3 regions of the Alteromonas sp. ABH4_452 genome follow, and region 1 is predicted to be linked to each of the others. Evidence: predicted binding sites of a transcription regulator. Region 1 holds the regulator's gene; each other region holds the start of a gene.

The links. Region 1 encodes ArgR, which controls arginine synthesis, uptake and breakdown. Its sites were predicted from a motif close to ANTGAATANNTATTCANT; they were not measured.
Region 2: a site for ArgR is predicted at 4,147-4,164, ahead of ACYX4N_RS05560 (ester cyclase). Genes of this name have one in related genera too.
Region 3: a site for ArgR is predicted at 3,940-3,957, ahead of ACYX4N_RS15990 (OadG family protein). Genes of this name have one in related genera too.

Annotation. Positions count from the first base shown of each region.
Region 1 covers NZ_CM149973.1:1,036,202-1,047,166, forward strand. Annotated here, with positions in the region: gene ACYX4N_RS04490 (PhnD/SsuA/transferrin family substrate-binding protein) at 1-833, opposite strand, end outside; gene ACYX4N_RS04495 (TonB-dependent receptor) at 1,210-4,239, shown strand; gene ACYX4N_RS04500 (type 1 glutamine amidotransferase domain-containing protein) at 4,433-5,116, shown strand; gene argR (transcriptional regulator ArgR) at 5,202-5,666, opposite strand; gene mdh (malate dehydrogenase) at 5,904-6,842, shown strand; gene ACYX4N_RS04515 (hypothetical protein) at 7,558-7,695, opposite strand; gene ACYX4N_RS04520 (hypothetical protein) at 7,996-8,169, opposite strand; gene katG (catalase/peroxidase HPI) at 8,240-10,429, shown strand; gene ppc (phosphoenolpyruvate carboxylase) at 10,585-10,965, opposite strand, start outside.
Region 2 covers NZ_CM149973.1:1,293,196-1,304,160, forward strand. Annotated here, with positions in the region: gene nadS (NadS family protein) at 1-221, shown strand, start outside; gene ACYX4N_RS05545 (nuclear transport factor 2 family protein) at 467-1,345, opposite strand; gene ACYX4N_RS05550 (nuclear transport factor 2 family protein) at 1,348-2,436, opposite strand; gene ACYX4N_RS05555 (sodium:solute symporter family protein) at 2,469-4,082, opposite strand; gene ACYX4N_RS05560 (ester cyclase) at 4,215-5,213, shown strand; gene ACYX4N_RS05565 (TonB-dependent receptor) at 5,760-8,168, shown strand; gene ACYX4N_RS05570 (ester cyclase) at 8,352-8,879, shown strand; gene ACYX4N_RS05575 (TonB-dependent siderophore receptor) at 8,937-10,965, opposite strand, start outside.
Region 3 covers NZ_CM149973.1:3,717,450-3,728,414, forward strand. Annotated here, with positions in the region: gene ACYX4N_RS15975 (ATP-binding cassette domain-containing protein) at 1-530, shown strand, start outside; gene ACYX4N_RS15980 (sodium ion-translocating decarboxylase subunit beta) at 583-1,713, opposite strand; gene oadA (sodium-extruding oxaloacetate decarboxylase subunit alpha) at 1,717-3,531, opposite strand; gene ACYX4N_RS15990 (OadG family protein) at 3,550-3,825, opposite strand; tRNA gene ACYX4N_RS15995 (tRNA-Arg) at 4,086-4,162, opposite strand; tRNA gene ACYX4N_RS16000 (tRNA-Arg) at 4,216-4,292, opposite strand; tRNA gene ACYX4N_RS16005 (tRNA-Ser) at 4,330-4,421, opposite strand; gene csrA (carbon storage regulator CsrA) at 4,976-5,167, opposite strand; gene alaS (alanine--tRNA ligase) at 5,302-7,899, opposite strand; gene ACYX4N_RS16020 (regulatory protein RecX) at 8,200-8,649, opposite strand; gene ACYX4N_RS16025 (GNAT family N-acetyltransferase) at 8,769-10,058, shown strand; gene ACYX4N_RS16030 (M13 family metallopeptidase) at 10,048-10,965, shown strand, end outside.

The DNA.
Region 1 (10,965 bases):
ATTTCGTAGACAACTGACTGTACAGCGCAGAATAGGTCCGTATTTTGGGTCTGCATCTTTAAATACCATTGCATCCCGCTCACGCTCTCTAAAAGGGGGGCGGTGTAATTCTTAGAGAACGTCTCGGCATCTTCCTCTGCCCAATACGTTGAGATGATATCGACTTCGCCTGCAAGGAGTGCGCGCCTCAATTCCTTATGAGAGCTGTAATAGACAATGTCGACAGTGGTGTCTGTCAGCCCCATATGTTGTAAGACTGTCTTGGGCACAATATGACCAGAACGACTACTTGGATAGTCTAAAAGACCAATTCGTTTTCCAAGTAGATACTCTTTATTTAACAATGGTTTTTCTCTAAGCGCTATAAAAAATGCGGGGTAGTCAGGGTGGGCTGCTAGCTTGGTTAAACCATAGATTTTATCTGCACCAAAGGCATCCACGATATTGCTTTTCACCAAGGCTAGGTCAACTACACCGTGGTTTATATATCGAAAGGTATCGTAATCGCTTTGACCAATTACTACTTTAATACTGCTGTATTGGCGTTTTATCGTGCTGTCAGAGCATAATCGTTCGCTAACCATTTTAGCTATGCGACCATCGGTTATATAAGCAGAAAATACATCTTTATTACCCGATAACCCTGTGTTACAGGTTGATATTTGACCAGTTTGCGGCAGGATGTCATCATAAAACGTAGAATTTTTATAATAGCTTGCTAGGCCACACGATAGTGCAACTATAGCTAATATAATCCACTTTACAGAGGTAACAATTCTTAAATCTGTCAAAAAAACGACCAAATGAATTAACGATTTATATGTGGATTTCATCAGTTAAGGTTACTTATTGCAATAGGTAAATTTATTTTTAAATGGTAAGTTGTTGTTATTAATGAATCTTTTATAGGTAAACCTGATTTTTGTTAAACGCTGTTTATTAGTGTTCGATATGGCAAGAATAGCATCAGCTAATCGCCGTGAATTGACAATAATAACAATAAGTAAATTAACCTGACCATTTGGTCAAGATATTTTTTACAAAGTCAAACGCCTAGGGGAGTTGCTGCTAAATAAAAATGTAAAGTTGTAATAAAATTGACATGAATCTCTATAACAATTTTGTCGATTCATATTAATTGAAGGTCGTCTAAGGGAAATGCCCTACTAGCGACCCTAAAAACAAATTTAAACAATAAGGGAAACACACATGAGAACATCAGCAAAGTTCAGTCGTATTGCGGCTGCGGTTGCGCTGTCAATCGGTTTGTCGTCAACGGCTATGGCCCAGGTTACGTCATCTGAATTGAACGGTAAAATCATGGGGCCGCAAGGTAACCCAGCGGCAGGTACTGTTGTAACAGTTACTCACGTTCCTACAGGCGCGGTTAAAACTGTTACTGTGAACAACGGTGGTACGTTCAGTCTTCGCGGTCTTCGCGTAGGTGGTCCATACACAGTTGTCATTGATTCTGACGAATTCGCTGATCAAACAATCAATGACGTCTACCTAGAGCTTGGTGAGTCAGCGTCAATTGAGCGTATGCTAGAGCCAGCAGCCCAGTACGAAAACATTGTTGTTACTGGTTCTCAAGTTAGCAGCTTATCTTTCGGCCAAACCGGCCCTGTTGCAAGCTTCGACCTTTCTACTCTTCAAGAAGCGCCTGCTATCAACCGTGATATTACCGATATCGTTCGTATCGACCCGCGTATTTACGTGGACGAAGGTGGCAGCAACGGTATTCAGTGTGTGGGTAAAAGCCCGCGTTTCAACAGTTTGACTGTTGACGGTGTTCGTATGAACGACCTTTTCGGTCTTAATTCAAACGGCTACCCAACTGAGAGAATGCCTTTCTCTTTCGACGCTATCGCTGGTGTTTCAGTTGAAATCGCACCGTTTGATGTAATCTACGGTGGTTTCTCTGCGTGTAATATTAGTGCTGTAAGTAAAACGGGTACTAACGAAGTTCACGGTTCTGCGTTCTATGACTTCGGTAGCGACAGCTTACGTGGTGACTCACTCGAAGGTGATGACATCAACCTAGGTGCTTATACTGAAAGACGTTACGGCTTCACTGTTGGTGCACCACTTATCAAAGATAAATTATTTATCTTCGCAGCATACGAAAAGCTTGAAGGTGCAAACACCTTCGACCGTGGCGCTATCGGTTCTGGTGCAATTAACGAAGTTAATATTACTCAAGCAGAAGTTGAGCGTATCCAACAGATTTCTCAAGATGTTTACAACTTCGACGCGGGCTCTGTACCTTCAAGTCTTGCTAACGAAGATGAAAAACTACTTGTTAAATTAGACTGGAATATCAATGACCAGCACCGTTTAGCGTTTACCTATAACTACAACGACGGTAATAACTTTGCTGAGTCTGATGGCGATTCAAATGAATTCGAATTCCAAAGCCACCTATATGAGCGTGGTGCAGAACTTCAGTCTTTCATCGGTGTACTTTACTCTGACTGGACAGACAAATTCTCAACCGAAATCCGCGTAGCTCGTACAGAGCTTGATAATCTTCAGCGCTCTTTCTATGGCGACGGAACACCAGGTGGCAATGATTTCGGTGAAATTATCATTCGCATGGCTAATGATCCTAATGATGACGCTGATAACCTTTCTGTTTATCTAGGTTCTGATGACAGCCGTCAAGCCAACGACCTAGACTGGGATGCAACTAGCATCATGTTCCGCGGTAACTACTACTTCGATAACGGTCACACGCTAACTTTCGGTTATGAAAACGACACGCTTGATATCTTCAACCTTTTCGTACAGCACGCCGAAACAACAACTACATTTAACAGCATTGATGACTTCGAAAATGGTGCGAATGCTCGAATTGATTATGGTTATGCTTACTCGGGTAACCTTCTAGATAGAGCTGCTGAGTGGGGTTACACTTCACACTCTACATATGCGCAGGACGAGTTCTACCTAACTGACGACTTGAAAGTAGTTGCTGGTCTTCGTTATGACTGGATTACAACGTCAGACCGCCCTCTAGAGAACGCTGAATTCACCGAATCTTACGGTTATAGTAATAGTGCAAACCTAGACGGTGTAGACCTTCTTCAACCACGTGTTGGTCTTAATTACACGCTAAGTGATAGCACAGAACTACGCGGTGGCTTTGGTCTTTTCTCAGGCGGTAACCCGAACGTTTGGATGACTAACAACTACCAGAACACTAACGTTACTGGTGGTGAAGTACGTGGTGATTACGCAAACATCCTAGATGGCAGCGTAACTTGGGTTAACACTGAAGACGGCGTTACTGCTGGCCCTGGTTACTCAGTACCGTCTGACCTTGATGCTCAGATGGATGCAGGTGTTGGTAGTAACTTTGAACCAAATAACCTTGACCCAGACTTCGAAATGCCTAGCGAGTGGAAAATCTCTGCAGGTATGACGCACATTACAGATGAAGACTATGTATTTAACCTAGATCTTTTGGTAAGCATTACGCAAGACCAAGCGATGATTAAATACAAAGGTATAGAGCCTGTAGGTCTTACCGACGAGGGATACATTGAGTACGAAAGAACGGGTCTGGGTTCTTTGGAGCTTACTAACTCTGATGAAAGCTCTACTTCTTATTCATTAACAGCAACAATGAACAAGACTTGGGACAACGGCATCTCACTTGTGGGTGGTTATAACTACAGCCACGCTGAAGATGTTCAGCCTATGACTAGCTCAGTAGCGTTCTCTAACTACCAGTTCAGGGCATTTACTAACCCGAATGAAGAAGTTTCTTCACTGTCGGATTGGAACATTGCTCACCGCTTTACGTTGGACTTCCGTTACACTACTGAACTTATTGATGGCTACAACACTACGTTCTCTGCGTTCGCGGTTGCTCAGTCTGGTAAGCCATACAGCTTTACTATTTCTGAGGACGAAGTAAATAGTATCTTTAACTTCACGCCTTACTTGGACTCTAACAACGTACTTCCAATTGGTGCTGAGCGTAACGATGAAGAAAGCCCTTGGTGGACAAAAGTTGATATCGCGGTTCGCCAAGATGTTCCAGCCTTCCACAAAGACCACACAGCACAAGTATTCTTCGTGATTGATAACTTCACAAATATGCTTAACGATGATTGGGGTATCCTAGAAGAGACTTCATTCAATACAGCTGTTGTAGGTACTGCTAATCCAGAACGTCGTCAAGGTGATGCGTCACTTTGGGAATTACGTTTGGGTGTTAACTACCGCTTCTAAGAAGTAGTAAACACTAACTACAAGTTGTAGTGTTAGGTGCCACTTTCCTTAACAGGAAGTGGCACTTTTTTATGCCTGCGATTTATCTCACACACAAGCCACTAATCGATCACAGTGTTTGCTTATGATCTAAGTCCCTCCACAACACGAATTAACTGACGAGAAAACTTTTAAATGCTCGCAAGGAGGGCTTATGACAAAACGTATGCTTATGGTAATGACGTCTCACGAAATTATGGGTGACACGGGTAAGAAAACTGGCATGTGGTTAGAAGAGTTCGCAGCGCCATATTACGCATTTAAAGATCAAGGCTATACGATTTCGCTGGCATCACCAATGGGCGGGCAAGTGCCTATTGACCCTAATAGTCTTGCAGAAGACGCAATGACAGACGACGCCATGCGTTATACTAAAGATGAATTGGCACGTAGTGCTATCGCCTCGACTATACCGCTTGAAGATGTGCGTGCAGATGAGTTCGATGCCGTATTTTACCCAGGCGGCCATGGCCCTTTATGGGACCTTTCTGACAACGCCCACTCGATTAAATTAATTGAAGACACAATTGCGGCGAATAAACCTGTCGGTGCAGTGTGCCACGCTCCAATCGTGCTAAAGGATGTTAAAACTCCAGATGGTAAATACTTAGTTGATGGCAAACAAGTAACGGGGTTCTCAAACAGCGAAGAAGCTGCAATGGAACTTACTGACGTTGTTCCTTATCTGGTAGAAGATGAACTGGTTAAAAAGGGCGGTAAGTATGAAAGTGCTGACGATTTCGCGGTAAAAGTCTTTACTGACGGTTTGTTAGTAACGGGTCAGAACCCACCGTCATCTCGCCCCGCAGCAGATGCGCTTATTAAGTTGCTATCTTAGGAAAACTTTCGGTTATACCCTATTTGGAAACCGCATCTTGTATGCGGTTTCTTGATTTTTGATTGTCGGCTTTTGGTTGCCCTAACTATACATTTTCAAATAAATCTTCAACGCGTTGTCTTAATTCTTCAATTCTTGTTACGTCAGCAGGGGCAATGAAAATAGTGTCATCACCTGCAATAGTCCCTAATACGCCGTCTTTTTTACTTAATGAATCAAGTAAACGAGCAATAAGCTGTGCTGCACCTGGGCTCGTTCTAATAATGACCATGACATTGTTGTGAACGATATCTAATACCAACTGTTTGAGCGGACTTTTGGCGGTAGGCATACCTAGTTCAGGAGGCAAACAGTAAACCATGTCTCCTCGTGCATTTCGGGTTCGTACCGCGCCAAACTTACTTAGCATTCTAGAGATTTTGGATTGGCTGATGTTGTCAAAACCTTGTGCTTTCAAAGCGTCAACAATCTCGCCCTGCGAACCGTAATTTTCTGCTTTTAGGATTTCTTTAAAAGCTTTGATGAGTTGCTCTTGTTTTGCGTTTGCCATTAGCGCTCTTTTCTTTTTTGAGTGTTATCGTAAGGAATTGTATTTAGTATGCGTATATTGTGCCGTACAGGTAGACTTTGCGCAATTTCTTTGCATAATCATTCATGATAATGAATATCGAATGAAAATCGCCATAAATAACGTTAATAAGACGATCCGGTGATTGAGTTTTCCCCCGCGTTGCATTAGTGTGACGTTCCGTTTAAATACGTGAAGTAATCCCATAGGAGAAATGGTATGAAAGTAGCCGTGTTAGGTGCTGCCGGTGGTATTGGTCAGGCGCTGTCTTTGTTGTTGAAAACACAATTGCCAGCAGGTTCAGATTTAGCGCTATATGACGTTGCGCCAGTTGTTCCTGGTGTTGCCGTTGATTTGAGCCACATCCCCACTGCGGTAAAAGTAACCGGTCACGGTAAAGATGACCTAGCTGATGCACTTACTGGAGCAGACGTAGTTCTTATTCCAGCGGGTATGCCTCGTAAGCCAGGTATGGATCGTTCTGATCTGTTCAACATCAACGCCGGCATTGTTAAAAACCTAATTGAAGGTGTAGCTGATAACTGCCCGAACGCGTGTGTTGGTATCATCACTAACCCAGTTAACACTACTGTAGCTATTGCAGCTGAAACGCTTAAAGCTAAAGGCGTTTACGACAAGAACAAGCTTTTCGGTGTAACGACACTTGACGTTATCCGTGCTGAAACTTTCGTTGCTGAACTTAAAGGTGTAGACGTATCTTCTGTGCACGTACCGGTAATCGGTGGTCACTCGGGTACAACTATCCTTCCTCTTCTTTCACAAGTTGAAGGCGTAGAGTTTACAGACGAAGAAGTATCTAGCCTAACTACTCGTATCCAGAATGCGGGTACTGAAGTTGTTGAAGCGAAAGTTGGCGGCGGCTCTGCAACCCTTTCAATGGGTCAAGCAGCAGCGCGTTTCTGTCTGTCTCTAGTTGCAGCAATGCAAGGTGAGAACGTTGTTGAGTACACTTACGTACAGACTGACGACAGCGACGACGCAGCATTTTTCGCACACCCAGTACGCCTTGGCGCAAACGGTGTTGTAGAAATCTTGCCATACGGCGAGCTAAGCGCGTTTGAAGAAAAAGCGAAAAACGACATGCTTGAAGGCCTACGTGGCGACATCAAGCTAGGCGTTGACTTCGTAAACGGCTAATAGTGCTATTGGCGGCGAAGCCTGAAAAGGCAATCAAAACGTAGGCCCGCCGTGAATACGTCCATGTAGGCTTCACCACCGCATCCATGCGGTGGAGAGCCTACATTTTAATTACCTTCCCAGTCTTTACACCAACGTGCGATCTTACCGGAACTCATTACTCTAGAGAGTAGAAAGCCTGTTACGACCTTACGTATCCAGCTTTTTTGTTGCGTGCTTGTAGGCTTCGTCATGGCATCCTTGGCATAGGAGAGCCTGCTTATCAAAGCCCCGCCAAATCCAAACCTTCCAATAGCCTAATCACTGAAGTTTTTTTAAAAAGACCAGTCTGTTACGACCTTACGTATCCAGCCTTTTTTGTTGCATCTTTGTAGACATCGCGACGGCGTTTTGGGTACATGTTTACTTATCAAAAACTTCTCTAAACCCAAAATCTCATTTTTCTATCTTTATAGATTTATTAGCCACAGAAAGGGGGGGCTTAGTTAAAATCCAAACGTTGAATAATTCCATGCTGAAGAATGACTATGTAACCCAGCGTTAGTGCGGTAAATGTGTAAAAAAAAAGAATCGCTATCTTTAAAGTAGGAGGCGATGAACGTTGTAAAGATCAAAACTAGGTAAGTGAAATCAGCCAATTTTTTATGCTTCATGGTGTTTTCCCCTCATTAGGTAGATATTAAAAGCTCGCCCAAAGGTGAGCTTTTATCACTTTTTACTTGTCTAAATAGCCAATGAACATCATTGCTCCGCCGACAGCGAGTCCGAATATACCTGTAGCTGGACCTCCGGCAATCCCAAGGCCTATTACTGCCATGCCTCCAGAGGTCCAATCACCCATTGCTCCAGACACTTGTGTAACTTCTTCTACATTTAACTCTTTCATAAGTCATCTTTAATCTATTAATAAAAACCCCAAGAATTGGGACCTTTAAAGTGTATTCAGGTCGAAGCGGCTTTTTAACTGTACGGAGGATTTGTTTGTAACCTCTTTTGGCAAACCATGATTAATTTGGCCGTATACTTTTGCAGTTACGAATGGACGTGCGTTTGTATTATTTAAGGGTAGGGCATTTCGCAATATTAAAAAGCCTGTCTTCACGTGAATCTGTATTGATACCTTTGGCTGTAGCAGAAGTACAAGGCTTCAATATTATGCTGCTTTCAGCCATGAGAAAAAGCTTAGTGACTTACCTGTATTGGCTTTGGTTGGCAAATGCTCGTAATAAGGGCCAATGTCTAAACTTTTGTGGAAAAGCGTAAAACTTTGACTATGCTTGGAGAACGCTGGTTTAGTATCAATGCTAACGTGACAGCGTAACTGCATGGGTCAACCCTATAACTTATCTAACCAACTAAGTTGTATAACGCTAACGAACAGGCAAAGAGGATGTAATATGAGCAATGCAAAGTTAGGTGATGTGAATGATTCGGCAAAAAAATGTCCGGTCATGCATGGTGGTTTAACAGCCACAGGGACAACAGTAATGGACTGGTGGCCTGAAGCCTTAAACTTAGACATTCTGCATCAGCACGATACGAAGACAAACCCAATGGGAGAAGACTTCGATTACCGTGAAGAGGTTAAAAAACTAGACTTTCAAGCCCTTAAAAAAGATCTCACCGACTTAATGACAGATTCACAGCCATGGTGGCCAGCGGATTGGGGGCACTATGGCGGCCTTATGATCCGTATGTCATGGCATGCGGCAGGTTCGTACCGAATTGCGGATGGTCGCGGTGGCGCTTCAACGGGCAACCAACGTTTTGCACCGCTTAACTCTTGGCCTGATAACGTTAACTTAGATAAAGCGCGCCGTTTACTTTGGCCCATTAAAAAGAAGTATGGCAACAAATTAAGCTGGGCTGATTTGTTTGTTCTTGCGGGGACCATAGCTTACGACAGCATGGGTCTTAAGACTTATGGTTTTGCCTTCGGTCGTGAAGATATTTGGCACCCTGAGAAAGACGTTTACTGGGGCGCTGAGAAAGAGTGGTTAGCGCCTAGTGATGAACGCTATGAAGACGTAGAAAGTGCTGAAACCATGGAAAACCCTTTGGCAGCTGTGCAGATGGGCCTTATTTACGTAAACCCTGAAGGCGTTAACGGTAAGCCAGATCCACTTAAAACGGCAGCTCACGTACGTGAAACCTTTGCGCGTATGGCAATGAACGACGAAGAAACCGTTGCGTTAGCAGCCGGTGGTCACACGGTGGGTAAATGTCACGGTAACGGAAGTGCAGAAGCGTTAGGGCCAGACCCAGAAGCAGCAGGTATTGAAGAAGCCGGTCTTGGCTGGATGAATCATGAGAGCCGCAGTATTGGTCGTGATACCGTATCTAGTGGTATTGAAGGCGCGTGGACGACGAATCCTACGCAATGGGATAACGGCTATTTCCACCTACTGCTTAATTACGAATGGGAACTGAAAAAGTCTCCAGCGGGCGCTGAGCAGTGGGAACCAATCAATATTAAGGAAGAAGACAAGCCTGTTGATGTTGAAGACCCATCAACACGCTACAACCCTATTATGACCGACGCCGATATGGCGATGAAGATGGATCCGGAATACAGAAAAATTTCTGAAAAATTTTATAACGATCACGAATACTTCAGCGAAGTGTTCGCCCGCGCATGGTTTAAACTTACTCACCGCGACCTAGGACCAAAAGTTCGTTACATAGGGCCTGATGTACCAGAAGAAACGTTAATTTGGCAGGATCCAGTTCCTGAAGGCAGTACGTCATATGACGTTGAAGCGTTGAAGAGTAAAATTGCAGAATCAGGCCTATCTGTTGGGGATATGGTAGCAACAGCGTGGGATAGTGCTCGTACCTTTAGAGGGTCAGATTTACGTGGCGGCGCTAATGGTGCGCGAATTCGTTTAGCTCCTCAGAAAGATTGGGAGGGCAATGAGCCTGAGCGTTTAAATAAGGTGCTAGAGGTTCTTGCTCCACTTGCTGGCGCGGCGGGTGCAAGCCTTGCGGATACCATTGTTTTAGCAGGTAACGTGGGCATAGAAAAGGGTATTGAAGCGGCTGGCTTTAACGTACCTGTTCCTTTCTCTCCTGGACGCGGCGACGCTACTGACGACATGACCGATGCTGAATCGTTTGATCCATTAGAGCCAATTGCAGACGGTTACAGAAACTACCTTCAAAAAGACTTTGCAGTTAAGCCAGAAGAGCTAATGTTAGACAAAACCCAGTTACTTGGTTTAACAGCAAAAGAAATGACGGTACTAGTAGGCGGTATGCGCATGCTTGGCACTAACTACGGCGGCAGTAAGCATGGTGTATTCACCGACAATGTAGGTACGCTAAGCACGGACTTCTTCGTAAACCTTACTGACATGAAATACACGTGGAAGCCGACTGGGAAAAACAGCTACGCCATTGTCGATAGAGCATCAGGTGACGAAGTGTTTACCGCTACACGCTTTGACTTAGTGTTTGGTTCAAACTCAGTGTTGCGAGCGTATGCTGAGCTATACGCGCAAGATGATAGCAAAGAGAAGTTTGTTAAAGACTTTGTTGCAGCGTGGACAAAGGTGATGAACGCAGACCGCTTCGACCTTACCTGTTAGTTCTTATCTAAAGTGTAAGTAAAAACACGTAAGCAATAAAAAGCCCGCTTCATCATATGAAGCGGGCTTTTTTTATATTATTTCGTAGCGAAGCAATTGGTGACCAACATAATAAAGCTGTGTGCGTCAATTCAAGCGCTTCGTTAGCACAGTGATTAACCCGTGTTACGCATACCGATAGCAATACCCGCGATGGTAACCATCATAGCGCGTTCTAGGCTAGTGTTCTGCGCATCGTCGCCGGCTTTACGGATACGATCTAGAAGCTCAATTTGCAGGTAATGAAGGGGCTGGAGATACGCCGCACGAATTTCCATCGACTCTTTACCCTGCGGGTCGTTCTTCATAATGTCGTCATCGCCTGTGATAGCCAATAGTGACGAGATGCTTTCCTTAAGCTCGCTACGTAACGCTTCACCAAAGTGCTTAAGCTCTTTAGGTACAAGGCGCTCATCATAAGCTTCACTAATGCGTGGGTCAGCTTTGTGGAACACCATGTCTAGCATAGAAAGACGCGAACGATAGAATGGCCATTC
Region 2 (10,965 bases), 260 kb from region 1:
CAAAGCCTTCCCGTTTAACCGAATTTGCTGAGCCTGAAGTAAAAGCCATTCGCGCAAAAACGGGGTTAACACAAGCCCGTTTTGCTGACGTTTTGGGTGTGAGCAAACGCACACTAGAGAATTGGGAACAAGGCCGACGCCATCCAACAGGTCCTGCTCGTGCTTTGCTTAAGATCTTAGATGCTGATCCTAAGCACGCTCTGGAAGCACTTAATCACTAGATAGCCAATATTAACCGCATGATAATACGTTCGGCAATGCACTTAGGAGTTACGACGAAGGTCCGTTGTTTGTCTACAGCCGACCTTTAAAGCTCAAAGCAGCGATAAGAAAAACTAACCCTTCAAACCCTCAACCACCACTAATAGAAAGCCAAAAAAAACGCCTCTACACACGGAGAGGCGCAAAATTCTAACGTATCAAATTTTAGTGACTGGAAGCTGATACGTTAGCTTAAAAAGGTTGGTTAAAAGGGAAGGGGAGCACCAAAGCGTTTTTCAAACGCGATAGAATCAACTACCCAGTACTCAGTAGTAATCTTATTCTCGTTAAACGTAAGCATGGTTGCTATGGGCAGGCGCACGCGTATTAGGCCGTTATCAGTCTTCAGGTCTGCATCTATTCGCCATCTGACTAGCGCGTTACTTTCATCCGCTATTACTTGTTCCAGCTGACAGTAGCGGCGGTGTAATTTGCTTTCAAGTAAAGTCAGCCAAGACGAGACAGAAGGAAAACCTTCTTTGTTTAACATTTGGCTATTTACGCTAATATGGGTAGCGTCACTGTATAGCTCTTTGATACCTGCCGTGTCGAAGCCTTGCCACACTTGCCACCATTGCGACAGTAGCGCCTTGCTCTTATCGCTAGTGTTACTTGCAACCACATCGTTAATGCCCGCATGGGTTGTCTTAAGATGAAGTTGAGGGTCAAATTCGCTCAGCTGTAATGGGTCTGGCTCGGGCCAAAAAGGTAGCGGCATCGAGTTGTCATGGCCAAGGGCTTCTTTTGTATTATAGTGCGCCGCAAGTGAAGCACTGTCTACCCATTGAAGCAATTGCTTGATAGCGGCATTGCGATGTTCGCATTGTGCAATAAAGTAGGTGCTGGTCGATGCTGATGAAAGACAAAATACGCCTGCTTCAACATCACCACTTTGCACCTTCGCGCATAATTCAACGGTCTCAAAATGCGTTGTAATATCAAGCCAATTAGCCATTAAACCCCGTTGCTGAATTGGCCCGTAGTGCAGTCTTTCTCCTAAAAGCCAGCGGCTTGAATGAAGCAAGGCGGCGGTAAGTGTTTGTGTGTCTTGTTTTTCTAGCAACTGTTGAATTGTGCTTAACATGCTTATGCCTCCGTCGCTTGTGGTAGCTTGCGCATAAGGTTTGCTAACGCCGCTACTTCGTCAAACACCGTAAATTCCTTGGCTATAACACCGTCTTCAATCTCAAAGTGAGTTGCGCCTAAAATGTAATGGGGTTGCTGATTAAACTGCGCATATTTGCTTTGTGTAGCATTGTAATGACCCGCCAAGCCCCATCTAAGCGCAATGTTCACGCGATTGTCGTCGTAATGGGTAACGCAAATGTGATCTACAACCATGTTGGCGTCTGGGCAACTGGCCAAGTACTTAATGAACATGCCGCCAATAGCTGCATTGCCAGTGGCTTGGCGACCGCCCGGCCACTGCACTGACGCATTAGGTTTGTAAAAGTCAGACAGCTTATTGAACATGCGCTTATTGAAGATTTGGTCGGCCCATGATTTGGCAAAGTCGCCCCACTGCTTGTCTTGCTCTGGCAATTCTTCCCAGCGCGATGCCTTGTTAGCACATGTTCGAGCGTACTCTTCATTTATCCATTGGGTAAACGTACTCGATACAGGAAACTTGGCTTGAAACGCTGCAGCATCGTCTAGCTCAATACCAAGCTGAGCGATAAGAAAGCTATTGTCTCGCATTAGCCATTCGTAAAAAATCTTATTGTCTCTGCACATGCAGTCTGCAATGGTGGTTACACGCCCGGTTTTGCCTGTTGGCGCGCCAAATTCAGAGGGGCCTTTATTGGTCATAATACTGGTGATACGGTGCGACGAATAATACACCTCGTTGGCTTCTTTACGGTAAATAACGTCTTCACCTATAAGCGACCTGTCAGGGAAGGCTGCGATGGTTTTTAACGTGTTTTGAACCACCACATCAACACTGTCGGCATAACCGCCAAGCGTATGTACCGGGCAGTAGTCAGCATAATAATCGTAGCAAGCGCCAATATTTTTCTGCTCCCAAATACGATGGGTAATGCGCAATATATAGTCTGCTAAGTCGACAAACTCTTCATCGAAACCCGCTAAGGTTTGCGTTTTACTTCGTGCAGGGTCCAGCATGTCATGCAGAGGCTGCCAATACACCGTTTTTGCTATGGATGTTTCGCTCATAGAATCTCCCTCAAAAGCGCTGAGTTTGGCTTTTAAAACATAAATTGAATTGAAAATAAGAACACGAGTGTGAGTAAGAAGAACCCAAACAATACGTAGTTGATTGGGTCTACGCGGCCGGGAACGCGATACCATCCTTGCTCTTTCTCATCGAGACCTTCGCGCGCGAAGTGTTGCTGCTGCCCTTTAATGGTATAAGCGTTGTATTCGGTTTGAACGCCATCAATAAGGCGACTAGCAATCATAGACACTACAATGTTGGCACTTGCACCTATGATGCAGTACCAAGGCCACGCGATATCTGTATTCAAGGCCACTAAAGTCACAACAATAAAGCCGCTCAATGTGCCAATGATCAGGCCATTTTCGGTTGTCTGTTTAGAGAAGAACCCTAAGAAGAACATGCCCATTTGCGCACCTACAAAATAAGAGCCTACTTTAGACAAAATTTCTAAAATTGAGCCTTCACTGAATAGGTGGTAGCCAATTGCTGGAAAAATAATAAGTACGGCGAAGAACAAGGTGAAAATACGTGAAGCCTTAAGGTAATGGGCGTCCGACGCGTCTTTCTTGAAGTATTTGATGTAGAAATCGATAGTTGCCACTGTCGATAGCGAGTTAAATGAGGAATCTAGGCTAGACATGGAAGCGGCCATAACCGCGGCTGCAATAATGCCCATTAAACCCGGCAAGCCGTAATCGGTTGCGAACTGCAAAATGATTGTGTTGCTGTTTTCGAAGGTCTTGCCTTGATAAAAGTCGTAGAACAACACGCCAAGTACAATGAAGAAGAAGTAGATGAAGAACGCGCAGAAACCCATTAATAAATAAGATTTTTTGGCGTCACCAATATTCTTGGCAGCCAGCGTTCGCTGCACCATCATTTGGTTGGTGCCGTAAACGGTGATGTGGTACAGCGTCATAGCAATAATGCCGCTCCACACCGTAGTTTCTTCAGTAAAGTCGAAGTCCCAATCAAGTGGGTTTAATTTACCCTGAGCTTTAAGCTCGCTCATTGATGAAGATAGCGTAGTGTCGCCGCTTTCAAGCAGGGCGTACATAATAATGCCCGCGCCCACAAATAAGATCACTGACTGAATAACGTCAGTCCAAATTACGGCAGTAATGCCGCCCATCATGGTGTAGATAAGCGCTATGGCAGTAACTATAACTATAGACCACACTACAGGTACGCCAGTAATGAACGACAAAACAAGAGAGGTAGCATAAAGAATAGCTGCTGAGCTCATGATTTGGCTTAGCATAAAAATGCTGGATACCATGGCGCGGGCACGCTTGCCGAAACGCCGTTCTTGGTAATCGTAAATGGACGCGACACCCGCGTTATAGAAGAATGGGAAAAAGAATATGATTACAGCCATGATGACGAGAGGGTAGTTCAAATGAAGTGCTATAACGGATAGCCCCTCTGAATAAGCCCAGGCTGGTGCCCCAAGAAACGTCATAGCGCTAACGTAAGTGGCAATAACCGAAATACCTATTGCCCACCACGGAGTTTGTTTTTGACCGAGATAAAAATCGTCGGAATTTTTTATATTTTTACCAATCACCAAACCCAGCAACAGGTTCGCAATGATGTACCCGCCTAAGATAGACCAGTTTAAAACGCCAAAATTTTCAGTCATATTCTTTACTCTGCCTGCTTAATAAGCGCGCTTTCTATTTACAATAATATTCAACCTAATACATAATGACTTCGAAGTCATTAATTATTTCAGGCCAGTATTAACAATTTTTTAAACAAAGAGGCGTAAGTCATGAGTTTTAATAGCGAAAAAGCCGTTGTCAGATCCTATCAAGCCGCTTTTGACAAAGGTGAGGCAAGTGATGTTAAAGGCGTAGTGAAATCGTATGTTTATGAAAATGCAAAGATTTATGCCTGCTATCCGTTTGATAAATGTTCGACTCCAGCAGAATTAGTGAAAGAGTTGTGGGAGCCGTTAAAACAGAGTTTTACGCGTATGAAGCGCCGTGAGGACGTATTCATGGCGGGAGATAACAGCGCCGGCGAAGGCAAATGGGTTATGTCGATGGGTCACTTCGCTGGACTGTTCGACAAGCCGTTTCTTGGTATTAGAAGTACGGGGAAACTGGCTTTTTTACGGTATGCCGAGTTTTTTGAAGTACGTGAAAATAAGATAGTTAGCCACGCTATTTTCTTCGACTTAATTGCACTAATGCAGCAAGTTGGGCTTAATCCTTTGCCCGTAGAAACAGGCCATACGTTTGTTTATCCAGGGCCATGTGATCACAACGGTTTACTGTTTGAAGAGCAAGATCCTAAGGAGTCTAAAAAGACCATTGAGCTGGTTGAGGAAATGGTAAAAGACCTAGATTCTTTAAATAAATCGGGTAACGACAACTGTCCTCCAGAGCTTCTCGCCAAATGCTGGAGCGAAGATATGGTGTGGTACGGGCCAGCGGGAATAGGGGCTACATACACCATCGAGCGTTACCAGCAGCAACATCAATTTCCTTTTCGTAAAGGTTTGAAAGATAAAGTTTTTAATGGTCATGTGGCGCGCTTTAGTGAAGGCAGTTTTGCCTGTTTCTTTGGTTGGCCGAACCTATCGAATACCGCAGGCGGCGGCTTGTTCGGCATGCCGGCGTCGGGTATACGTGCTGACATGCGAGTGGTTGATGTGTACTATCGCAAAGGGGATAAATTACTGGAAAACTGGGTGCTGATGGATGTGCCTTATTGGTTAAAACAACAAGGGTTAGATATCTTATCGCGCACTACCACCTACAGTTAAGCTAACAACATTAAAGGCTTTATACCTGAAATAGGTGTACTGACTGACGTCATTTTCCCATGAAGCTACCTAGCAAAACGCCCGTTTTTGCTAGGTGGGCTTTCTGATAAGCCAAACTATCTTAAGTGCACTTTCTTATCTATTTCCACTAATGCTTAACTCATGCATCAGCATTCGGTTTCTATCTTTTAAAGTGCCATTTTTCTATGCAGATCCTACCAGTCATTTTTGACTTGAAGTCTTAATATATACTTCGGAATCTTATTTTTATTGTCATTGATAAAGCCCTTTATTGGTTAATAAAGTTATTAAATACATGAGTTTATTTGTTTTTGGTATATTTAAACAAAAAATTAAAATTCATGAATTAACAATATTTGAACATTTTTATTGACTTCGAAGTAAATTGGGTTGTATGTTTGTTTAGACCAAGAATTAAACAACCTAGTATGATGTTGTCACAGGCAGGGTCATCAAAGGCTTGATAAACGCAGGGCACTAACAGGTTACTGCAGATAAGGTTTTATTAATCCGGGAACTATCACGATGAAGCAAGACCAACGAAAGTACCATACAACATACCTCTCCCGCGCTATTCAAAGTGCACTTCTAATCAGCGTTAGTTTTTGCGCTAGCGCCCAACAAGAAACCCCTGACAGCGAAGCTAAAGCAGCGGGTGTTGAACGTATTGAAGTAACAGCAAACCGACAATCTCAAGATTTGCAGGAAGTATCGTCTTCTGTGAGCGCGTTAGGTGCAGATGATATTTTGCGTAACGGCATTGAAAATATTAGTGGTCTTGAAAACGTTGTTCCCGGATTAAGAATAGGCAGCTCGGGTGGTGAAGTTCGTCCCGCTATGCGTGGTGCTCGTACCAACGAAGTCGGCGTGGCCGGTACAGGTATTGCTGAACAAGTTGTTGGTATTTTCCAGGATGGTATTTATGTGCCAACGACCACCGGTGGCTTAGGGGCTTACGTTGATATTGAGCGCATTGAAGTACTGCGCGGGCCGCAGGGAACATTGTATGGAAGAAATACATTTGCAGGTAGTATCAACGTTATTTCAAAGCAGCCTGAACTTGGCTATACCAGTGGTTCTGTGAAACTTACTCATGGTAGCTATGACCGTTCGGCCTATGAAGCTATTTTAAACCTGCCGCTAAGTGATAAGGCCGCTACGCGCTTTGTCATGAGCCACGACCGTCATGACGGCATGATCGAAAACCATTTCTTGCCGGGCTCGTCAGACGATTTACGCGAAAAGAATCAATTCTACTTACGTAACACGACTAAATACGAATTCTCAGACGATGTTACTGCATTGCTTCGCCTTGATTACAGTAAGAAAGATGCAAACTCAGAAGCGATTTGGGGTTACCAACAAATTGCGGGTTATCAAATTTCTGAAACCTCGCCGGGATCGGGCGTTTACAACCCTGTTGCTACGGTAACGCCTGGCCACATTTATCAGCCAGCTGATGCTGAGCGAGATGATGAAGGCCCATACGATGTATACAGAAATGCGGTGTCTTTCGATAACCAGGAAGCATGGTCGGCAACCTTGACGCTCGACTGGGCGATGGACTGGGCAAATGCAAAGTGGACCACTAATTATTCTGAACTGTCAGGCGAGCAATTCTACGATAACGACTACAGCGATGGTGGCTTAGACTTTGTTGGTGGTTTTGGACGTCAGGACGATCAAAAAGCGTTTTCTACCGAACTACAGTTGTCATCTGTTGAAAGCGATAGCCCGTTTTCTTGGATAGCAGGCGTTTATTTGTTCTCGCAAGAAGCGGATTGGGAATGGCTGTGGCGTGAGGATACAACCGGTAACGGTGAGCCAGATTCTATTACGGTTCCTTCGTGGGGAAATCCAAATCACGACCCGCATGAAGTCGATTCTGTAGCCGTATTTGGCCAAGCTCGTTATCAACTTAACGACGCCAACCGCTTGTTGGTTGGCCTTCGCTACAACAAAGACGAGAAGACATTTACAGGCGATTCAATTCCCGATTGGGACGACTCAGCGGTATTGTGGAAGTTAGCTTATGAGCTAGATGTTGCAAAAGACATGATGGTCTATGCCAGTGCAGCAACAGGTTATCGCACTGGTGGTGCTAACGACGCGAGGGTGGTAGCGCGTGGTGCCGATCCGCTATACGACAATGAAGAAGTTATTTCTTACGAAATTGGTTTGAAGAGCTTTTTATTCGATAACACCGTTCGGTTTAACGTTTCTGCTTTTGCAAACCAATACGACGACGTGAAAGCGCAGCTGTTTGCAGTTTCGTGTAACGACACAACAACTGACTTAACCGTGGCACAGTGCGTTTCTACTGGCGTTAGTACAACCTTTGAATACTATGAAAATGGTGGTCAGGTTGACACCTACGGGTTAGAAGCTGATTTGGAATGGCGCCCACTAAGCGAGTTAACGTTAAATGCAACTTTGGCGCTTCTTAACGCCGAGTTCGCTGACGACTTTGCGGTAGGTAATTCTCAACTTCAGCCTCTACTTGGGTTAGGCAATGTTGATGGCCGTCAGGATATTAACGATCCAAATAGCCAGTTTAGCTTTGCGGGTTACTCTCCAGCTATGTCACCAGATTATACGCTGGGCCTAAGCGCAAGGTATGAGTACTCATTGCCAAATGGCGGTTACTTAACGCCTTATCTTCATGTGAACTTTGTTGACGATCACTACGCGTTTGATATCAACATTCCTGAAACAAAAGTAGATGCTCACGCCATGGTAACGGCTCGTATTTCTTGGGAAGTAAATGAAAACTTAAACGTCGATTTCTTTGCAAATAACCTGACGGATGAAGAAGTGCTTACTCGTGCAGTGGTTCAGTCTCAAGTGCTTAATGGGCTGCCTATTAACTCCATTCAGGCAAACTGGAATAACCCGCGTACATACGGCGTAAGCTTACAGTACAAGTTCGACTAACACTTGTAGCGCAGTGCGCTATTTTAAACGCTGAACAAACTGGGCAATCACTAGGGTGATGAGCCCAGTTTTGGTTCTTAGCGCCAAATATCTACTTTACGCTCTGTTTCAAAACCCTAATTACGCATTCTTTAAACAGAGCTTTTAATATGCAGTACTCAACACTTTTTTGGGAGATATGAGATGAAAGGTTCACGTCCAGAACAAGGTATTCTTACAAAAGACAACGACTTGTCAAAAACGCAGGAAACTATTGATACCATTGACGCTATGGTCGATGGATTAAATGATCATGATATCGACAATATGGGCCGTTTCTTCAGCGAGAACTTTCGCTGGATGGGCAATGCAGGCTGCGGCTTCAAACAAGGGTTAAAAGAGTTTCAAGACAACTGGCAGCGACCGTTTCAAGCTGCGTTTTCTGATAAAGTTTGTATAGATGAAGCTCGCGTTACACAAGGCGAGTGGTGCGCTGCGTTTGGTCGCCAAGAAGCGGTTCACACTGGAACCTTTATGGGAATAGAGCCTACTGGTAAAAGAGTCGAAATTCGCTATATGGATTTTTGGAAAGTGGTAGACGGTAAAATTGTAGATAACTGGGTTAACGTTGACTTCCCCTACATTATGCAGCAGCTAGGTGTAGATCCGTTCAACGGACACGGGTGGGAAAACCGTGACTCAGGGAAAATGCCAGTGCAAAACGGCGAATAGAGAATGTATAACAAACAAGCCGGAACATCGAAGCCTCCGGCTTGTTTGATTTTATTACTAGAACTGGTATTTAACGCTCACCGTGTAGTTAGTTGGTGAGCCCGGCATGGTCCAAAGCTGATGGTATGAGTTCTCAAAGTAATCTCTGTCGAACAGATTATTCACGTCAAATCTCATAGAAAGTTCATCGCTGATGTTTACCGACGCCGCTAGGTTCACAAGGGTGTAAGACGGCAAGATGAATGATGGATCTGTGGTTTGCCCTAAGCGGTCGCCTACGTAACGCATGGTCACACCAAAGAACGCTTCTTTTTCAAATACGCTGGTGTAATGGTTCAGCGAGATATACCCCGAATGCTTGGCAATATTGATTAAGCGCGACCCTTTTGGAATAGGCACGCCAAAATCTAAGTCATTCACTGCTTTCGCGGTCTTAGCGTCGGTATACGCATAGGCCATATCAAGGCGAATGTCTGAAGTAAGGTCAGTCGTTAATTGAAACTCAACCCCTTGGCTTTCAACTTCACCGAGCGTAGCTGAAAAGCCAGTATTAGGTTCAGCGGTAAGCATGTTAGTCTTTTCCGCATCAAAAATAGCGACGCTACCAGAAAACATATCAGCAATGTTTTCCCACTTAGCTCCTACCTCAAAAGAGGTGGTCTCTTCAGGGTCAAACGCATTGCGGTCAGAGTCAAGTCCGGGGTTGGGTCTGAAACCTTCTGCATAGCTAGTGTAAAGGCTTACAGAATCATTGACTTCATACACGAAGCCAAAGCGCGGTGTCACTTCCGTTTGGTCTTGTTCTTGCCCTTCATTGCTTAACTTATTAAGAATGTCTTGCTCGAATTTGTCCACGCGAAAGCCAACTAAAAGCTTGGTTGCTTCGCTAAGTTCTATAACATCTTGTGCGTAGAAACCTAACCCTTTTTGCTTTTCAGCCGTGAGTGTAGTGGGCGTAACGTCAGGTCTGAAAATAGTGTAGTCTGGATTTTCAGGGTTGATGCTGTAAGTGGTATCACCCGCACCCCACGCAGTGCGCCAACGACGATAGTCTGTGTCGATGTGGTAGTTGTAATAGTCCAAACCAAACAAGACGTTATTTACGAAGCCTGCCACGTCTACCACGCCACTTAATTCACAGCGTAGTGATAAGTCTTGCGCTTGATAGTCACGGGTTCTGCGTTGCCTTGAAAGTATAGATGGGTCGGTATACAAAAGCTGACGACCTTCTGACAGTTCAGTATCTGAAGACTGCCCTTCAAAAGAAGAGTCTCTGTAGGCGAAGCCACTGAGTAAATGCCAGTTGTGATTCAACTCGTGATTTAACACTAGCTGATGTCCGAAGGCTTTAACTTCATGGGCTCCGTCTCTAACATCACCATAAAAGTCTTCGGCATCTACGGCGTCAAAGTCGTTATTTAATATGAACACACCGCGATCAAGCGGCTTTTCCTGATCCAATATTTCCATCTGGTAGCTTAAGCTGGTGTGATCAGAAATGTTCCAAATAAATGAAGGGTTAAGGTTCAAATTCTTGAAAAACACGTTATCGCGATAAGTATCAGAGTCTTCGTATGAACCGTTAACGCGATACGCCATGTCTGAATTAATGCCGTTCGTGTAATCGAACTCTACTTGTTTTTTATCAAAATTACCTACGGTACCCTGGATGTAGCCTTGCTCTTCGAACTGAGGTTTTTTGGTAATAACGTTAATGGTACCGCCAGGTTCCCCTTGACCATATAAGGCTGATCCCGGACCCTTCATTACTTCTATGGTTTGAACGTTAACCGTGCTTCTATTACCGCTATAGCCACGCACGTTGAAGCCGTTTATTAAATAACCCGATGGGTTATTTTCATCGCCAGAAAAACCTCGGATCGCAAAGCTATCGAACATGCCGCCAGAGTTGTTTTGTCTAACAATGGTGGGCGCAAAATCTAGCGCATCGATGAAGCGCGTGATCCCTTCATTCGCTAAGGTATCAGCAGTAATTCGGTCGATTGCTTGTGGGGTGTCGATTAGCGGTACATTACCACGGTATGGCTGAAAGTGTCTTTTTACCTCAATGTGTTCAAGTTCATCA
Region 3 (10,965 bases), 1.8 Mb from region 1:
ACATTCGAATGATTCTGCAACACAGTGCGGAATCGATGAACCCATCGGTTCCGGTAGGAAAAATCCTAGACGAACCCTTGCGTTTGAATACAGGTCTTAGCGAAGCCGAACGCAAGCCTATTATCGAAGATATGTTGGTAAAGGTAGGGTTACTACGCGAGCATTATTATTTTTACCGGCACATGCTTTCTGACGGCCAACAGCAGCGCGTGGCATTGGCTAGGGCTATAGTACTAAAACCCAAAGTGCTTGTTGCAGATGAACCCTTTGCTGCATTAGACCCTACTATTCGCTCGCAGACTGTGAACCTAATACTGCAACTACAGCAAGAGCTGGGCTTAGCATTTATCTTCATCAGCCATAATTTAGGGATTGTCCGGCATATTGCAGATAGAGTTGTGGTGATGGAAGGCGGCGAAATTGTGGAGGAAGGTAAAACTGAAACTATTTTCAGATGGCCGCAGCACACCCGCACCAAGAAACTGGTTACCGCTTACCAGTCGTTAGTGCCGCAAAATACAATCCGTTAAAGCGCTGAGGGCAGTAAACTGCCCTCTCAATATCAAAATTGTATTACCCTAGTTAGCCAACCAGTGCTAGCAAAATACCTGCAGCGACCGCACTTCCTAAAACACCGGCTACATTAGGCCCCATTGCATGCATCAACAGGAAGTTATGAGGGTTTGCTTCTAGGCCAACCTTATTCACGACTCGCGCCGCCATAGGCACGGCAGAAACGCCCGCAGCACCAATGAGCGGGTTTATACTCCCGCCCGATAGCTTACTCATTAACTTAGCCATTAACACGCCAGCAGCGGTTCCTATACCAAATGCAATTGCGCCTAGGCCCAGAATACCCAAGGTTTCCACTGTAAGGAATGCCTCAGCTGATAGCTTAGAACCCACGGCTAAACCGAGGAATATGGTCACGGTATTGATAAGTTCGTTTTGGGCTGTTTTACTTAACCTGTCTACTACGCCACATTCTTTCATCAAATTACCAAAGCAGAACATACCTACGAGCGGCGTTGCGGCTGGTAAAAACAAAATGGTCATAAACAACACGGCGAGCGGAAAGATAATTTTTTCACGCTTTGATACAGGCCGAAGTTGGCCCATTTTAATTTCGCGTTCCTCTTTTGTGGTCAGCGCTTTCATAATGGGCGGCTGGATAATAGGTACCAGTGCCATGTAAGAATAAGCGGCAACCGCAATAGCACCTAGTAAGTCAGGAGCTAAACGTGAAGCAAGGAAGATAGCCGTGGGCCCATCTGCGCCCCCTATAATGGCAATAGCACTTGCATCTTTTAGCGTAAATTCGAAACCAGGAATAAGGTTTAACGCAATAGCGCCAAATAGGGTCGCAAAGATACCGAACTGTGCGGCTGCGCCAAGCAGCAACATTCTAGGGTTTGCAATAAGCGCGCTGAAGTCTGTCATTGCGCCTACGCCCATAAAAATGAGCAATGGGAACACGCCTGTATCAATGCCAATTTTATAGATGTAGTGCAGTAAGCCACCCGCTTCTGAAAAACCAGCAATTGGAATGTTCGTCAGCAGTGCTCCAAAACCAATGGGTAATAAGAGCAGTGGCTCAAACTTCTTAACAATGGCTAAATAGAGTAAACCGAAGCCTACCGCCATCATGATGAGCTGGCCTGCTTCAAAATGCGCAAGTGCGGTACTATCCCAAAGCACCATTAACTTATCCATGTATTACCCCAATAAGATTAACGGTTGACCGCTAGTTACAGCATCGCCTTCACCCACGGAAATGTCAGTGACCGTACCGGTATACGCCGAACGGATCTCTGTTTCCATTTTCATGGCTTCGAGGATCATCACTACATCACCTTCAGATACACTATCGCCAGTTCGTACTAATACTTTGAATACGTTACCCGCTAGTGGCGCATCAATTGACTGCGACGACGCAGCGGCAGGTGAAGCTGTGCTAACAGTTTGTGGCTGGGGTTGAGACGTATTGGCTGGCGTAACGCTTGTTAGCGTACCTGAGGGTGCCACTTCTACGCGATACACCTTGCCATCTACGTTTACATCATATGATTCAGCCGAGGTTGCACTTTGCGCGTTCGACGCTGTGCTAACTGGTTCTGGCGCAAGGGTATCACTAGCCTCTTGAGCGCCCGGTGCAGGTTCAAACGCATCAGGGTTGCCGCGATTTTCGATAAACTTAAGGCCGATCTGGGGAAATAGAGCATAAGTCAGCACATCATCAATTTTGTCATCTGACAGCGAAAGTTGTTTTTTCTCGGCCAGTTCATTTAGCTCTTTGCTCAGCGCATCAAGCTCAGGCGCAATGTTATCAGCAGGTCTGCATGTTACAGGCTCTGCACCATCTAGCACACGCTCTTGCAGTTCCTTGTTTACTGGCGCTGCAGTAGCGCCATACTCGCCTTTAAGTACACCAGCAGTTTCTTTAGTGATACTCTTATAGCGCTCGCCTGTTAGCACATTAAGTACCGACTGCGTACCGACAATTTGCGAGGTGGGCGTTACAAGAGGGATAAACCCAAGATCTTCACGTACCCGAGGGATTTCTTTTAACACCTCTTCAAACTTATCTTCAGCACCCTGCTCTTTTAGCTGACTTTCCATGTTGGTTAGCATGCCACCTGGCACTTGGGCCAGCAGAATACGTGCATCTACACCTTTAAGGCTGCCTTCAAATTTGCTGTATTTCTTTCTGACTTCTCTAAAATAACTCGCAATGTCTTCCAGTTCAGGTAACGCAATACCCGTGTCGCGTTCTGTGCCTTCAACGATTGAGACCATAGTTTCCGTTGCGCTGTGACCGTAGGTCATGCTCATTGATGAGATAGCTGTATCGAGCATATCAATACCGGCATCAATGGCTTTCTGATAAGTTGCCGTGCTCAACCCAGTTGTGGCGTGACACTGCATGGCAATAGGCACATCGACGGTCTCTTTTAACCCTGTAATTAATGCTTCGCATTCATAGGGCTTCAAAAGCCCGGCCATGTCCTTCACACAGATAGAGTGCACGCCGAGATCTTCGAGTTGTTTTGCCATATCAAGCCATAGCTCAAGATTGTGCACTGGACTTACTGTGTAAGAAATCGTGCCTTGCGCGTGAGCGCCGCTGTCTATGGTAGCTTTAATAGCAGTTTTCAAATTTCTGATGTCATTCATGGCATCAAAAATCCTAAATACGTCTACACCGCTTTCGTGAGCGCGCTCTACAAAGCGAGTAACGACATCGTCAGCATAGTGGCGATAACCCAATAAGTTTTGACCACGCAATAACATTTGCTGTTTGGTATTGGGCATGGCTGCCTTTAACTTACGAATACGCTCCCATGGGTCTTCTCCCAAGTAACGGATACAGGCGTCAAAGGTCGCACCGCCCCAAGATTCAACAGACCAAAAGCCTGCCTTATCTAACTTTTCAGCAATGGGAAGCATGTCCTCAATACGCATACGCGTAGCAAGAAGCGATTGATGGGCATCACGCAGGACCAGCTCGGTAAGGGCCAGAGGCTTAGACATGGTAACTCCTGATATGGATTATTTTTTAGAATTTTGGCGATGGGTATGAATTGCAGCAGAAATAGCAGCGATGACATTACCGTCTATTCCTGGTTGTACCGCTTGATCGTTTCGGCTCAACTTAGCTGAAGTAGCTAAAGGCTCTGATGTTTCACCTGGAAATGCTTCACAAAAACGTGCAATCAAATGAATGCCGACAATAAGCAGTCCCAAGAATGAAAAGACAAATACCATTCCTATGAGCATAAGAGAGCCTGCTTCAATGAGCAAACTAGCGACGGATTCCGAATTCATATTCAATCCTGTTGTTATTTTGTACCTGAATAAGTATCACGAGGTTTTTCAAAACACAACAAAACAGCATAAAAAACCACTTAAAATTGAATAAAACCCCACAATATGAAACTTAATGCATTATTACTTAATAAATTTGCAACATATGCATTGTATTTATATGAAGCTAGGGCTTTATGCGAAAGTAGCTTAGAAAGAAAAGAAGAATTGAAGGATTCAAGAAATGAAAAAGCCCACCTAAAAAGGTGGGCTCTTCAATGTGGCGCGTGTGGAAGGATTCGAACCTCCGACCGCCTGGTTCGTAGCCAGGTACTCTATCCAGCTGAGCTACACACGCGTTAACTTGTATACTTTTGAATTTTACTTCAAAAGGTGACGCTTTAAAATAAGTGGCGCGTGTGGAAGGATTCGAACCTCCGACCGCCTGGTTCGTAGCCAGGTACTCTATCCAGCTGAGCTACACACGCGCAAAACTTGTTGTTGGCCGTCACTGCCAACGAATAATGGCGGAGAGGGAGGGATTCGAACCCTCGATACGCGTATATGCGTATGGTTCCTTAGCAGGGAACTGGTTTCAGCCACTCACCCACCTCTCCTTGACTGCGGGGTGCATTTTACGGATTCATTGGCCTGAGTCAAACCTTTTTTATAAAGAAATTGTTCACTCGCTGCCATTTTAAACGATTCGAACAAAAAACCAGTAATTTGTTCGCAATACAAACAATTAAAACAGATTTCATTTGTCACTATTTACCAATTTGTATTTGAAACTACGCGGTGCCTTTACCTTTATCACCACTTTTTCTTTGTTAATGTGCTCAAATTTTCAAAAATAATGTCAGTTATTTTTAAATTTTCTCGCCTCAATTCAGCTGCACCGCTGTGTATTGCTCGCTTGAGTTCTACTTACGCGCTTTAAGGCCGCTGATAAAAAGCTTTAGCAGGTTTCTGTATCGCTTATAGAAAAGGTATAGGTTAAAAAGCAGGCCATGAAAAGTGAACTCTACCTAGTTGCTACCTTTATGCCTAAAACGCTTACTTAATGATTTTATGTTTTTCAATCGCTTCAAAGTTTTTGTTAGCGGGGAGTGCTAGAAAAACAAAAAAGGCCAGCAATAGCTGACCTTTTCCTATGAAGCGTATTATGCAATTATTCTGCAGAGCCTGGCTGACCGCCTTTTTCTGCCTGAATGCGCATATATATTTCTTCACGGTGCACAGAAACTTCTTTTGGTGCGTTAACACCTATACGTACCTGATTCCCTTTTACGCCTAGTACGGTAACGGTTACATCGTCACCTACCATAAGCGTTTCACCAACTCGACGAGTCAAAATAAGCATTCGCTTGCTCCTGTTCCTTAATACTGAACATCATCCATTAATATTTGCCAACCCAACGGCACGACCCGATGGTAGCGACAGCGATTCCCTGTTTCTGTGTCACTTCAAAAACTCACTGTTATACACAAAAATAATTATAGCTTATCTTGTAACCAAGCGTTAACCGAATCTAGCGCCTGGCCCAAGTTTTCAGGCTGATCACCGCCTGCCTGTGCCATATCTGGACGACCGCCTCCTTTGCCACCTACTTGTGATGCGACAAAGTTAACTAGCTCGCCCGCTTTAACTTTACTAGTGAGGTTTTTAGTAACGCCAGCAATAAGATTCACTTTCGCGTCATTAGCCACACCTAATACTACGATCCCTTCACCAATTCGGTTTTTAATGTCATCCATCATTGAACGCAATGACTTCGCTTCAACACCTTCCAAATTCGCAATAAGAACTTTAACGCCATTTATCTCTACTGCATTACTAAGCATATCAGCACCTTGCTGACTCGCCAGTTTTTGTTTCGCAGAATTGAGCGCTTTTTCTAGTTCTTTAGTCTGATTTTGTAAAGAAACTACGCGATCGAGTACATTTTGGCTGTCAGTTTTTAGTAAACCAGACAACGAAGCCAAGGTAGCCTGTTGTGCTTGCACAACTTCAAGGGCTTGCTCACCTGTAACCGCTTCGATGCGACGAACGCCCGATGCAATACCCGCCTCGCTGGTAATTTTAAATAACCCAATGTCACCTGTGCGCGCAACGTGTGTACCGCCACATAGCTCAACAGAGAATGGGCCCATGGTTACAACGCGAACTTTTTCATCGTACTTTTCGCCAAATAGCGCCATAGCGCCTGATGCTTTAGCTTCTTCTAGGTCCATAAGCTCAGTGGCTAACGTGTGGTTTGCACGTATTTCTTGGTTAACTCGTCTTTCAATCTCAGCAAGTTGCTCAGCCGTTACTGCCTCAAAATGCGAGAAGTCAAAACGCATGCGCGGCGCTTCAACCAATGAACCTTTCTGAGTTACGTGCTCACCTAAAATTTCACGCAGTGCTGCGTGAAGTAAATGGGTAGCACTGTGGTTCTTTTTAATGGCTTCACGATTTGCTGCATCAATCGCTGCGGTTGCCGTATCACCTTTAGATACCGAACCTTTAGCAATACCTTTGTGTGCAAACGCATTACCCATTTTTTGGGTGTCGGTAACGATGAATTCACCGTTTGCCACGCGAAGTACACCTTTATCACCAGCCTGACCACCGCTTTCAGCGTAGAACGGCGTGCTGTCTAGTACCACAACGCCTTCTTGACCGTCTTCAAGCTTCTCAACAAATGCATTGTCGGCAATAAGTTCAACCACATTCGCTTGGCCTTCTACATCGGTATACCCAGTAAATGAGGTTGTGTGGTCAATGGCGAGTTTACTGTTGTAGTCTGCACCAAAGTTGCTAGCCTGCTGGGCACGAGCACGCTGAGCTTGCATAGCAGCTTCAAAACCTTCTTCGTCAATTTTAAGGTCGTGCTCACGTGCTACATCATTAGTTAAATCAGTAGGGAAGCCATAAGTGTCGTAAAGCTTAAACACTACGTCACCTGGAACTGTATCGCCTTCCAAAGTTTCTAGCGTATCGTTGAGAATAGCCATACCCCGAGCTAGGGTTTTGCTAAATTGCTCTTCTTCAACGCGCAGTACTTTTTCAATAACAGGCAGCTGGTCGACAAGTTCTGGATACGCCTCGCCCATTTCTTTGGCCAGTGATGCAACCAGCTTATAGAAGAAAATATCGTTTGCACCTAGCTGATAGCCGTGGCGAACCGCACGACGAATAATGCGGCGCAATACATAACCACGCCCTTCATTGGTAGGCATTACGCCATCACAAATCAAGAAACTGCACGAACGGATATGATCGGCAATAACACGCAAAGACTTATTTTCTAGGTCGTCAGTACCAACAATTGATGCAGCTGACTTGATCAAGTTTTGGAACAGGTCAATCTCGTAGTTGCTGTGCACGTTTTGCAAAATTGCTGAAATACGCTCAAGGCCCATTCCCGTATCGATAGACGGTTTTGGCAGCGGCTCCATGGTACCGTCAGCTTGCTTATTAAACTGCATAAATACCAAGTTCCAGATCTCAATGAAACGGTCGCCGTCTTCTTCAGGCGTTCCCGGAGGGCCACCCCAGATGTGTGCACCGTGGTCATAAAAGATCTCAGAGCAAGGACCACAAGGACCAGTATCACCCATTGACCAGAAGTTATCTGATGTGCTGATACGGATGATTTTTTCTTTAGGCACACCGATGTGGTTTTCCCAAATATCGAACGCTTCGTCGTCGTCAGAGTAAACGGTAACGAGTAACTTTTCTTTTGGTAAACCGACTTCTTTAGTTAGAAAGTTCCATGCAAATTCGATCGCTTCTTTTTTGAAATAATCGCCGAAACTAAAGTTACCCATCATTTCGAAAAAAGTATGGTGACGGGCGGTATAACCTACGTTTTCAAGGTCGTTGTGTTTACCACCGGCGCGCACACAGCGCTGCGAAGAGACTGCTCGAGTATAACTACGCTTTTCTGCACCTAAGAAACAGTCTTTAAACTGGTTCATGCCCGCGTTAGTAAAAAGAAGTGTGGGATCATCTGCCGGCACCAGTGACGAGCTTGCCACTGCCTGATGGCCATGGCTTTTAAAATAATTGATAAACTTGTTACGTAAGTCAGCAGTTGATAATGTCATTGAAAACCTAACTTCCTTTATTCTATTTTTGAAACGTGCGAATTGCCTGTTTGATAAGACTTATAATCGGGACATTTCGTCATTACTCAATGTGCCACACCTTATTACCATTCTTTGAATAGTAAAAATGCGCACAAATTTGCGCAACAATACCACGGAAAGCGCAATTTTGTTAAGTGGCAAGGGCACGAGATACCGCCAAATTTTACCTTAATTTAGTAAAAAATAGCGGATATTCGTTTGGGTGATTAATATGAAGGTGCGGAGCTTGGCAAAACTGGCCAAAAAGAAACGTTTAGTTTAATTAGCACTAACCGCATAATCGATGTGTTCCTGGTAAAAACCACGGTATTGCAAAAATTGTTTTTGCTTTTGCCTTAAGGCGAATTCTGTTTCATAAAACTCGCCGAACTTCTTTTCTTTTACTTTTTTCGCGCTTTCAAACCAGTCAGCATCAATCTCTGCCATTGCATGCTCGGCAGTACTCTCATCTACACCATATTGCTGTAAGTCTAGTTTTATTGCACGAGGCCCCTTTCCTTTTAGATACAGTGCGCGCGCTCGGCTTTCAGCAAACCTAGCGTCACTTTGAATATCAGCGTCTTTAAATTCCTCCAGAATAGGCATGAAAGCCTCACTCGCTATTCCTTTTTGCTGTAGCTTACGCACTACCTCGTTAAAGCTATGCTCTCGTCGTGCCAGCATGCGAGTAATCGCGTCGGTAATGATTTTTCGATCGAACTCTGACATTTTTGTAAACTTACTCTTCTGTATTAAACGTAGAAACCGCGTTATTTTAGCGCTAAATACTCGTATATTGCGACTATCTAAGCGCTTTACGCACAAAACCTCTACATGATATTAACTGCATGACAGCACCTGACTATCGCATAACAATAATAGATTCTATCGAAAAGCTTTCGAAAGAGCGTTGGCAACAACTTGCAAAAAATGCGGGCCCTTTTCTTTCCTATGAGTTTTTGCATGCATTGGAAAGCAGCGGTTCGTGTAAAAATGAATCGGGTTGGCAACCTTGCCATATTGCTTTAAGTCATGCTCACCAAGAAGAAGTCAGCATCATTATTCCTGGTTTTCTGAAAACGCATAGCTATGGCGAGTATGTATTTGACCATGCATGGGCCAACGCATATGCTCAGCACGGGCTCGACTATTATCCTAAATGGATATCAGCAATTCCTTTCACCCCTGTTACAGGCCCAAGGATACTTTGCGATGATAGCGTAACCCTAACGCACGCTCTTATGGAGAAACTGGAGCATGCTTTGACAGAGTATGTAGCATCAGTGTTTGGGGAAGAACTTTCTTCTTTTCACTACCTGTTTCCCAATGAGAGAACATCGGCACAACTTTCAGTTAGCAGTGAAACGCAAGCTTCGGATTTAACCCATGCTGCAAGGCGATATTTAACCCGTTACGCCGTCCAGTTTCAGTGGCATAACTACGGGTATGGTGACTTCGACGATTTTCTTAACGCACTGACATCCCGCAAGAGGAAAGACATAAAGAAAAGTCGCCGTAAACTCAGTGACCGAGGCGTTCGATTTACCCACCATACGGGAAGTGAAATCAGCCCAGAAACTCTGCAGTTTTTCACAAAGTGTTACAAAGCAACCTATTTAAAACGCAGCGGCCACGTGGGATATTTAAATGATGCGTTCTTTGAGCAACTTGTCGACACCATGTGTGACAACATGCTTATTGTGACTGCAATGGAAAATGAAGTTGCGGTAGCCAGCGCCCTATTTTTCTATGATGACACAGGGCTGTATGGCCGATATTGGGGAGCACTTAAAGAAATAGACGGGTTACATTTTGCCTGCTGCTATTTTGAAGGCATCGAATTTGCCATTTCGAAAAAGCTAGAGTTATTCAACCCCGGAACCCAGGGTGAGCATAAAATACTTCGAGGTTTCGAGCCTATTTATTGCCGTTCACACCACAAATTAAGACATGCATCGTTCCACAGTGCTGTAGCAGACTTTTTACAGCGCGAAACGCCGCATATCGCAAGCTATTTTAATCAGGCACGGAATGCTTTACCGTTTAACAAGGAATTTGTGCCTACTTTAAAAACAACGAGTGTCACTGCACCTAACGACGACACTTATAATCACAACGAGAAAAATGATGAAACATAAACTTTTAGCCGTAGCGATTGCGGCATCTTTAGGCCTTGCAGGCTGCGGTCAGCCTGAGCAAGCAAAAGAACAAACTCAGGAAAGCACTGTTGAGGCGAAAGGTGAAGCAGAGCTAGGTTCTTTCGGCGTTGATTTAAGCGCGCGCAACGAAGCAGTAAAACCTGGTGATGACTTCTTTATGTACGCCAGCGGAACATGGTACGACAACTATGAACTTCCTGCAGATAAAACCCGCTATGGCGCGTTTACTGGTCTAGCGGAACGCAGTGAAGAGCAGGTTAAAAACATCATTGATGGGCTTATGGAGAAAACGTCTCTAAATGAAGAAGAGCAGCTTGTTCATGACTTCTTTGTTGCCTATATGGACACCGATACCATTAATGAAAAAGGTATTGAGCCAATTCAGGACGTACTAACTTCGATAGAAAGCATTGAAAATAGAACTGACTTAACCAAAGCGTTTGGCAATAGCTGGCTGGTAGGTTCAAGTACTCCTATTTATGGTGGCATGTGGTACAACCGCCTTGATCCGAACGAATACCAGCTAAGTGTTGGTGTAGGTGGTTTAGGCCTTCCTGATCGTGACTATTACTTAAGCGATAGCGAACGCTTTGTTAAGATCCGCGAAGCTTATGTAGCACATATTGAGGAAATGCTTAATTTTGCAGGCGAAGAAAACGCAGCAGAAAAAGCAGCGAACATTCTTGCTCTTGAAACACAAATTGCAGACATTCAGTGGCCTCGCGAAAAACGCCGTGACCGCGACCTAACGCTTAACCAAATTGAGCGTAGTAAACTGTCTGACGCATACCCAGGTTTTGATTGGGACACGTATTTTGCTCAAACCGGCTACAAAGTGCCTGAGCTGAATATTTCACAGCCAGAGCCTGTAAAAGACGTTATTAAA